DNA from 3 places in the Bradyrhizobium sp. USDA 3240 genome. Region 1 is predicted to be linked to each of the others. Evidence: predicted binding sites of a transcription regulator. Region 1 holds the regulator's gene; each other region holds the start of a gene.
The links. Region 1 encodes PhoB, which activates phosphate uptake and scavenging genes when phosphate is short. Its sites were predicted from a motif close to TGTCATNNANCTGTCAT; they were not measured.
Positions count from the first base shown of each region.

Region 1 (3,274 bases):
TCGCGAAGCGCGAGGTCATAGATACCCGTCGCCTCGAAGACGACCAGCGCATCGCATTGCCAACGCGCCACCTGCTGTGTGATGGCCTGTGTCGCGTTGGCAATGCGCCTCGGCACGCCGTCAGCCTCATCAAAGATATCGAGGTGTTTTTTGGAGATGTCGATTCCGACGTAACGAAGAGCTATGATCACGGTGCCTGTCCCTGTGATGCGAGGTCTGTTGGCGCAGCCTCGTGCAACTGTTCAGGTTTGTAGATGGAACGGGCGGGAGACCGAGCCGGCTCACGGCGTCAAGCGCCAAGGACCCAACGGCTTCCCGCCCACCCCATCATGACAGACTTCCAAGACACAGGGACCCATAACCACGAATGGGTGTTGTTAGAAAGCCGTCTAGCCGCGTGCCGATTGCGACGGCCGCGGCGTATGGGTCCCCTGAGTTCACAAACGAAGTGCAACACTTCCTTGAGGAGGTGTTGCCATGGGGCGGACTTACAAGCAGCTCTCTCTGGACGACCGATGCGAGATTGCCTGTCTATCGGCCAATGGCAGCTCGGTCCGGCAAATCGCGGCAGCTCTGGATCGCTCGCCATCAACAATCTCTCGGGAACTGAGCCGTAATCGGAGCGTTCAGGCTGGCTACAAGCCAAATTATGCCCAGCAACAGATGCGAGCGCGGCGCTGGACGGGCGGACGCCTCGAACGGGAGCCCGTCCTGCGCCGCGCGGTGTTGCAACGCCTTCGCCGAGGTTGGTCGCCGGAGCAGATCGCCGGCCGGCTGGCCCGCGAGTGCGGGCACAAGGTGATCTCCCACGAGACCATCTACCGCTTCATCTATGGCCAACTCAGGCGCACCACGAACTTCAACTGGCGACGCTACCTGCCGCGCGCCAAGAGCAAGCGCGGCCTCCGCGGCAAGCGAGGCGGCAGCCCCGCAAGCTTCATCGAAGGCCGTGTTTCCCTGGCAAATCGGCCCCTTGAGGTTGCCGACCGTAGCGTCGCCGGGCATTGGGAGGCCGATTTGATGATGTTCTCGAAGTACGGTCAGGCCGTGCTGACCGTGCATGAGCGCACCTCTCGCCTGCTGCTCGGCATCCGCCTTGCCAGCAAGGTTGCGCGCGGTGTCGCACGCCATCTCGTCCGCTTCTTCGCTGCCCTTCCACAAGAGCTGCGCCAGACCGTCACCTTCGACAACGGCACCGAGTTTGCCGGTCACCTGGCGCTACATCGCCTCTCGATCGAGACCTTCTTCTGCGATCCCCACGCGCCCTGGCAGAAGGGTGGTATCGAGAACGCCATCGGCAGGATGCGCCGCTTCATCCCTCGCAAAACGGATCTCGTAACCCTCTCGACCGCCAGATTCCGCCAGTTCATCGCCACCTACAACAACACCCCACGCAAATCCCTTGACTACCGCACGCCTGCGGAGTCCTTTGCCGATCAAGTGTTGCACTTCGAGTGTGAATCCACCTCCCGGCTTTCGCCGGGACGACGGCGTGTTGCGGTCTATGATCACTGCACAGCCTTACGGCTGCGGCTCGGCCTTCGCGAAGCGGTCGTCGAGCGCGTAGCCGGCACCGCGCACGGTGCGGATCGGATCCTGCTCGCGGCCCGGATTGAGCAGCTTGCGCAGGCGGCCGATATGCACGTCGACGGTACGCTCATCGATGTAGATGTCGCGGCCCCAGACGCTGTCGAGCAGCTGTTCGCGGCTGAACACGCGGCCGGGATGCTCGAGGAAGAATTCGAGCAGCCGGTACTCGGTCGGACCGAGATCGATCGGACGTCCCGAGCGCGCCACGCGGCGCTTTTCGCGGTCGAGCTCGATGTCGCCATAGGTCAGCACGGTCGCAAGCCGTTCCGGGCTCGCACGGCGCAGCAGGCCCTTCACCCGCGCCAGCAGTTCCGGCACCGAGAACGGCTTGACGATGTAGTCGTCGGCGCCGGTGGCAAGCCCGCGCACGCGCTCGCTCTCCTCGCCGCGCGCGGTCAGCATGATGATCGGAAGCTGCTTGGTCTCGGGCCGCGCCCGCAGGCGGCGGCACAGCTCGATGCCGGACAGGCCCGGCAGCATCCAGTCCAGTACCACGAGGTCGGGAACGCGCTCCTTCAGGCGGGTGTCGGCATCGTCGCCGCGCCCCACCGTCTCGACATCGTAGCCTTCCGCATCGAGGTTGTAGCGCAACAGTGTCGTCAGCGCTTCCTCGTCTTCGACTACCAGAATGCGTGCGCTCATCGGTTTAAGTTCTCTCTCTGTGATGATCCGTTGCCCAGACGCAAACCGAAACGCTTACTTTCCTGAGCACAACCCCCGCGGAAACGACTTGTCGTGAAGACAATCCGGCTCCGCGCCTGCGGATCATGTCCTAGGTACCCGGCACCGTGGTGGCAAAGTTGGTCATGTCGCCCTTCGGGCGCTTGTCGGTGATCTGCTGGCCCTCGATCATGTAGAACACCGTCTCGGCGATGTTGGTGGCGTGATCGCCGATCCGCTCGATGTTCTTGGCGCAGAACATCAGATGGATACAGAACGAGATGTTGCGCGGATCCTCCATCATGTAGGTCAAGAGCTCGCGGAACAGCGAGGTGCAGATCGCATCGACCTCCTCGTCGCCCTTCCAGACGTTCATCGCCGCCGGCAGATCGTGCGCGGCATAGGCGTCGAGCACCGACTTGACCTGCGACAGCACGAGGTCGGTCATGTGCTCCAGGCCGCGGATCAGCTTCAGCGGCTGGAAATCGCTCTCCAGCGCCGCGACGCGCTTGCCCATGTTCTTGGCGAGGTCGCCGATCCGCTCGAGGTCGGTGGCGACGCGCATCGCGCTGACGATTTCGCGCAGGTCGATTGCCATCGGCTGGCGGCGGGCGATCGTCAGCACCGCGCGCTCTTCGATGACGCGTTGCAGATTGTCGATTTCGATGTCGGCGGCGACCACGCGCTTGCCGAGCGCGACGTCGCGACGGATCAGCGCGTCGACCGACTCGGTGATCATCCGCTCGACGAGGCCGCCCATCTCGGCGACCAGGCGAGTCAACTCCTGCAGGTCGCTGTCGAATGCCTTGGCGGTATGTTCAGAAGCCATCTTGTATCTCCTCAGCCGAACCGGCCGGTGATGTAATCCTGAGTCCGTCGATCGCTCGGCGAGGTGAATATCTTGTTGGTGTCGTCGAACTCGATCAGCTCGCCGAGATACATGAAGGCGGTCTTGTCGGAGACGCGCGCCGCCTGCTGCATATTGTGGGTGACGATCGCGATCGTGTAGTCCTCTGAGAGTTCC
Region 1 is NZ_JBSSGD010000002.1:3,504,813-3,508,086, forward strand. Features, by position in the region: gene ACVIGA_RS17310 (IS110 family transposase) at 1-191, opposite strand, end outside; partial or broken gene ACVIGA_RS17315 (IS30 family transposase) at 478-1,467, shown strand; gene phoB (phosphate regulon transcriptional regulator PhoB) at 1,522-2,232, opposite strand; gene phoU (phosphate signaling complex protein PhoU) at 2,363-3,079, opposite strand; gene pstB (phosphate ABC transporter ATP-binding protein PstB) at 3,091-3,274, opposite strand, start outside.

Region 2 (3,274 bases), 2.3 Mb from region 1:
AAAACGAACACATCGGCTGCGGCATAGATTTCAGCCAATTCTTCCCCATGGCGGGCGCCGAGGAAGACGGTCTCCGGATATTTCCGCTCCAGCGCCGCCCGCGCCGGGCCGTCGCCGACCACGATTTTGGTGCCGGGCAGGTCGAGATCGAGGAACGCCTCGAGGTTTTTCTCCACCGCCACCCGGCCGACGCTGAGATAGACCGGCTGCGGCAGGCAGAGGTCCACGTCGCGCGGGTGGAACAGCGCGGTGTCGACGCCGCGCGACCATAGCACCACGTTGCGGAAGCCGCGCTGGCGCAATTCGGCGGCCAGCGCCGGGGTCGCGGCCATCACTGCCCGGCTCGGCCGATGGAACCAGCGCAGCGCGCGCCACACCCAGGCCTCGGGGACCGGCGTCCGTGCCGAGACGTATTCGGGAAAGCGGGTGTGGAAGCTTGTCGTGAACGGCAGGCCCTGCTTGCGGCAATAGCGGCGGACCGACAGCCCGATCGGGCCTTCGGTCGCAATATGGATGCTGTCGGGCTTGGCGGCCTCGATCAGGCTTGCGACCTTGGCCTGGTACGGCAGCGCCAGCCGGAGGTCGCGATAGCTCGGCATCGCGAAGGTACGGAACTCGTCCGGCGTCAGGAAGCTCACCTCGACGCCGAGCGATTTCGCCGCCTGTGCCATCATGGTCAGCGTGCGGACAACCCCGTTGACCTGGGGATGCCACGCATCGGTCGCGACCAGGATATGCGTCATGCAGCGCGTGCCGTCACTCGCGGAACTGGCGCGATCCGGCGTACCGGGTCGGTCCAGGTGATGATCTCGAAATGGCCGTCCTCATGCTCGGCGAGCGCCGTGCAGCTCTCGACCCAGTCGCCGCAATTCATGTAGCGGATGCCCTGCTCGTCATGAATCGTCGCGTAGTGGATGTGGCCGCAGATCACGCCGTCGCAGCCGTGACGCCGCGCTTCGCCTGCAAGCGTCGCCTCGAATGCGCCGATATAGTTCACCGCCTTCTTGACCTTCAGCTTGGCCCATTGCGACAGCGACCAGTACGGCACGCCGAACATCTTGCGGAAGAAGTTGACGAAGCGGTTCATCTGGATCGCGAAGTCGTAGGCCTTGTCGCCGAGGTGGGCGAGCCAGCGCGCGTTCTGCACCACGAGATCGAAGATGTCGCCGTGGATCACGAGGTAGCGCTTGCCGTCGGCGCCGGTGTGAACGGTGTTCTCCACCACGTCGATGCCGCCGAAATGCGTGCCGTAATATTTGCGCAGGAACTCGTCGTGGTTGCCCGGGACGTAGATCACCTTGGCGCCCTTGCGCGCCTTGCGCAGCATCTTCTGCACGAAATCATTATGGGTCTGCGGCCAGTGCCAGTTCGACTTCAGCGCCCAGCCGTCGACGATATCACCAACGAGGTAGATCGTGTCGGCATCGTGGGAGCGGAGGAAGTCCAGCAGGCGGTCGGCTTGCGAACCGCGGGCTCCGAGATGGACATCGGAGATAAACAAAGTGCGAAAGCGCCGCTCGGGGCTTTCTTCACTCAAGGAGTCACTTCCCATGCCTGTGCACCTAACAGATTCCTGTGACAAGGCGATGACGACCCTCGCGACCCAAGGCCTCACTAACAGTTAACGAGAATCAGCCGCACGCCCCCTTCCCTGCGGATAACAGCGGCGTGCGACAATCTGGCGACATGGGTGGACGAAGCTGTGCGGAATAGGCGTTGAAATGCACAGGAACGCCGATCCACCGTCATTGCGAGCGAAGCGAAGCAATCCATAGCGCCGCAAGCGGGGAAGTGGATTGCTTCGTCGCTATCGCTCCTCGCAATGACGGGCTTCCTCTTCGATGAACGAAGACTACTTAGCCCGGATGGAGCGCAGCGCAATCCGGGGTCTTGCGTCCACGGATGATCTGGTCCCGGATTTCGCGGAGCCTGTCATCGGGCGCGCATTCGCGCGACCCGCTGGCTCCATCCGGGCTACGCAGCGGCCGCGCTTCAATAATATTTATGGAAGTGATGCACCGGCCCGTGGCCATGTCCGACGGCGAAGCGATCGGCGGCGGCGATCGCTTCCGTGATCCAGGCCTTGGCGTTGCGCACGGCGGTCTCCAGGCCTTCGCCTTTCGCGAGTCCGGCTGCGATCGCCGATGACAGCGAGCAGCCGGTGCCGTGCGTGTTGGCAGTTTCAATGCGCGGCGCCGCGAGCGCGATGCTGCGCTCGCGATCGATCAGATAGTCGATGCTCTCGGCGCCGTGCCCATGGCCGCCCTTGACCAGCACCGCGCGACATCCCATCGCCAGCAATTGCCTGCCCTGTCGCGCGACGTCGGCCTCGCTTGAGGCGACCGGCTCGTTCAGCAGCGCCGCCGTTTCCGGCAGGTTCGGCGTGATCAGCGAGGCCAGCGGAAACAGCATGGTCTTCAGCGCATCGATCGCCTCGGCAGCGAGCAGCCGATCGCCCGAAGTTGCCACCATCACCGGGTCGAGCACGATGTGGCGCGGCGCCCAGCGTTTCAGCCCGTCGGCGATCGCCACGATCGTCTCGGCCTGCGCCACCATGCCGATCTTCACCGCGCCGACGTCGAGGTCGGAGAACACCGCATCGATCTGGGCCGTGACGAACGAAGCGGGCACCGGATGGATGCCGCTGACGCCGGTGGTGTTCTGCGCGGTCAGCGCCGTGATCGCGGAGGCGCCGTACACCCCGAACGCGGCAAAGCTCTTGAGGTCGGCCTGGATGCCCGCCCCGCCCGAGGAATCCGAGCCGGCGATGGTGAGCGCGACCGGCGTCATTGCGCGGCACCGGCGGTTGGGACGAATGAGACCGTTGCGAACAGGATCATGGCCTGTCCTAGCCCGGCCGCCCATCGGCAGCAAGTTCGCCTGACTTTACCGCAAGTTGGCCTTGTTGCCCGCTTGCCTTGCCCCCTTGCCTTGGCGGCCGGTTTTTGGCCTATAGTCGCGGAAATCCCCGGAGACGACTTTGATGGTTCCTTTCTTCGTCCAGATCAAATGCAAGCTCGGCCAGTCCTACACCGTCGCCAACGCGCTGGCGGAAGCCGAGATTGCGTCCGAGATCTATTCCACCGCGGGCAATTACGATCTGCTGGTCAAGTTCTACGTCGACCACGACACCGACATCGGCCATTTCATCAACGAGAAGGTTCAGGTGCTCCCGGGCATCCAGGACACCCTCACCATCATCACCTTCAAGGCGTTCGGCGCGAAGTAGCGCATCGATCTTCACACACGCCCGATTGGCGAGGCGCGCGCCGCT
Region 2 is NZ_JBSSGD010000002.1:1,252,110-1,255,383, forward strand. Features, by position in the region: gene ACVIGA_RS06685 (glycosyltransferase family 4 protein) at 1-743, opposite strand, end outside; gene ACVIGA_RS06690 (UDP-2,3-diacylglucosamine diphosphatase) at 740-1,552, opposite strand; gene thiD (bifunctional hydroxymethylpyrimidine kinase/phosphomethylpyrimidine kinase) at 1,993-2,790, opposite strand; gene ACVIGA_RS06700 (Lrp/AsnC ligand binding domain-containing protein) at 2,984-3,229, shown strand; gene ACVIGA_RS06705 (TetR/AcrR family transcriptional regulator) at 3,273-3,274, opposite strand, start outside.
Region 2: the regulator PhoB is predicted to act here: its motif matches at 1,576-1,592, upstream of ACVIGA_RS06690 (UDP-2,3-diacylglucosamine diphosphatase).

Region 3 (3,274 bases), 1.0 Mb from region 1:
AAACGTGTTGTCGAGCTCGTTCGGACCGAACGTGCCGGCGTGCAGCGGGCCCGAGACGAATTCCCAGAATGGATCGAACTCCTGGAACTGGGCCTTGTTCGGGTTGTAGTAGTGCGCGGCCGCATAGTGCACGTCGGCGGTCAGCCACACCGTGTTGGCAATGCCGGCGGTCTTGATGAAGCGCAGGATGTCGGCGATCTCGAGCTCGCGGCCGCGCGCCGGTCCGTCGCCCTGCGCGAAGGCTTCCGAGCCCTTCTTGTTGGCGGCATCGTCATAGACGATCAGCGACAGCGGCATATCGGAGGCGATCACCTTCCAGGTGGCGCGCGAGTTGAGCAGCGCGCGCTTCAGCCAGGCCATCTGATCCGGACCGATGAAATAGGCATCGGGGCCGTAGGTCTCCTGCAGGTTCGGACCGTTGGGGCCGCGATAGCTGCGCTCGTCGAGCATGAACACGTCGAGATGCGGGCCGTAGCTCAGCGTGCGATAAACGCGGCCCGGCTCGACGATGCTCTCGCGCATCGGATACATCTCGTGGAAGGCTTTCGCCGCGCGCGCAGCGAGCACGTTGACGTCGCGCTCCTTGTAGGCCGCCGGCAGCTGCTTCGACAGCGACCAGTTGTTGGTCACCTCGTGATCGTCCCACTGCACGAAGATCGGCACCTCGGCATTGAAGGAGCGCAGATTGCTGTCGAGGAAATTGTATTTATGCGCCGCGCGATACTCGTCGAGCGTCTCGGCGACCTTGGCCTTCTCCGGGATCGTGATGTTCTTCCAGATCTTGCCATCGGGCTGCTTCTGCTCGGCGGTGACGACGCCGTCGGCATAGATGGTGTCGCCGGAATGCAGGAAGAAATCCGGGGCGTGCTTCTTCATCGCGGCGAAGGTGATCATGCCGCCGTCGTCGGGGTTGATGCCCCAGCCCTGGCCGGCGACGTCGCCGCCCCACACGAAGGAGACATCGCGGCGGTCGCTCGGCGCGGTGCGGAAGCGGCCGAGCACCGGCTCGCCGACAACATCGACATGGGCGAGGTCGCGGAAGCGGACGCGATAGAAGATGTCCTGGCCGGAGGGCAGGTTCTCCAGCAGCATCTTGGCGGTGAAGTCGCTCTCCGGCAGCGCCGTGATCGGCGGCAGCGCGCGGGCATTCCTGAACGAATCTGTCGTCGCGACCTCGACCATCATCTGCGAAGGACGGTCCGCACGCGCCCATACCACGCCGCCGTCGACGCCGACATCGCCGGACTGCACGCCATGGGTGATCACCGGGCGGTCGGCCGCGCGCGACAGATAGGGCATCGCGATCACGCCGGCGCCGGCCGCAGCAGCGGTCGAGAGAAAGCGGCGGCGGGTCAGATTTCGCGAGAACCGGATCGTCATGGGGAGCCTCCTCAGGTCACAGCGACAATGCGCCGCGGTCGAGCACAGACCTAGAAAAATTCCATGACGGAGAGATTACAGGGGGGATGGAGAGCGGATCGTCAGAGAGACCGCGTCCTTCGTAAGGTGAGCACATGCGTCAGGCTCCCTCCCCCTTGTGGGGGAGGGTTGGGGAGAGGGGTAAGCCCCGGGCGGTGACGCCAGAGACGAAATGACACTCGCGCAATCGCAGCGACGTTCTCGGGATCAAACTTGAACGGAGCAAGCGGCACCCCCCTCCCTGACCCTCCCCCACAAGGGGGGAGGGAACGGAGAGAGTTCGTTCGCCGATGGCGTAGTCGTGCAGTATGGAGACCTACGCCGTGCCCGCGGCCCTGAACTGGCTCGCAGTCCGCTGCAAGTTCTGCGGCATGCTGAGCAGCAGCGCCTTGCGGTCGGCGACGGCGTTGTGGAACTGCTCGAGCGCGATGTTGAACGCGGTCAGCGTGCCTTCCTCGATGGCGCCGTGCTCGAAACAGTCCAGCGTGTGGCGCAGGATGTCGTCGGCTTCCGCCTGCAACTGGTCGAGCTCGTCGGTCGAATCGCTCTGCCGCGCGGTCTTCAGCATCTCCAGCAGGCGTTCGCGCTGCGAGGTGTTGGTGTTGCGTTCGTCCTGCTTGAGATAACCGGCGAACCATGCACCGGCCGAGCCCATCGCCGAGAACGCCATCAGGCTCCACCAGATGTAATCGCTGTAGCGGTCGAGGAAGGTCTTTTCCTCGCCGTCGACGAAGGCGGCCGCGCCGGGATGCACCGGGATGGTGGCGTCCTTGTCGGTATCGGGCGTCTCGATCTTGGCGGCAAGTGGGAAATCGTTCTTGAGCGACTGCCGGATCGCGAACAATTGCCGGGTGAAGGCCGCGACCGTTGCGTCCGACAGGCCCTTTCGCGCCACGATATGGTGCGAGAAGCTGATCGTCTTCACCTCGTCGTCGGGCCGGTCGGCCGAGCCGAGCGAGCCGGCGGGAATTTCCGCGGCCTCATAGGCCGGATGGTTCTGCGCGATCGCCTCGGACGCATCGATCGGCAGGAAGGTGGGCTCGCCGCCGTCCTTGGTCGACGCCGTGATCGCATCGATCGTGAGCTTACTGTTGGCCGGACCGACAGCGAGATAGGCATCGGCCTTCAGGTTCTTGATGGCTTCGACCGCCTCATTGGCCGGGAATTGCACGATCTCGACCTTCATCGGATCGACGCCGTATTGCGTGAGGATCAGCTTCAGCAGATTGACGTTGGCCGGCGTGCGGCCGACGACGCCGATCTTGCGGCCGGCAAGCTGTGCGATCTTGGTGATCTTCGCGGCCTTGCGGCCCTTGCCCTTGGCTGCGGGCGGCACCCACATCACCACGACATTCTTGCGCAGGACCGCGACCGCCTGCGCATTCTTCGGCACATCGAGATCGCCGCGGATGATGGCGAGGTCGGCCTTGCCGTCGGCCAGCGTCTGCGCGCTGGCGCTGGCGCCGTCGGTCTGCACCGGTCTCAGTTTGACCTGGGTGTGCTGCTGGTTGTTGAAGGCCTGCGCCAGCGCCTGTACGACCCTGAGGTCATCGCTGCTTGCCGGGCCGACCGCGATCCGCAGCGTCACCGGACGCACCGCGAAATAATAACCGGCGATCGTCGCGCCGACGATGGCGAGCGCGCCCGCGATCAAGACGAACATCAGCCGTCGCTTTGCGGAGCGCAGCGGCTTGGGCGATATGCTGGCGGAGCAGTCTGTCATCGATCTCGCAAACAATCGTCGGGGCTCAATCTCGCAAAACTACCAACGCGCACACATAAGCCATTTGTAGCAAATTCCTGGGGCTACAGATGTTACATCTGCGTCATGGTTACCAGCGGCGATAGGACGCTA
Region 3 is NZ_JBSSGD010000002.1:4,536,024-4,539,297, forward strand. Features, by position in the region: gene ACVIGA_RS22145 (alkaline phosphatase D family protein) at 1-1,380, opposite strand, end outside; gene ACVIGA_RS22150 (TAXI family TRAP transporter solute-binding subunit) at 1,736-3,142, opposite strand.
Region 3: the regulator PhoB is predicted to act here: its motif matches at 1,444-1,460, upstream of ACVIGA_RS22145 (alkaline phosphatase D family protein).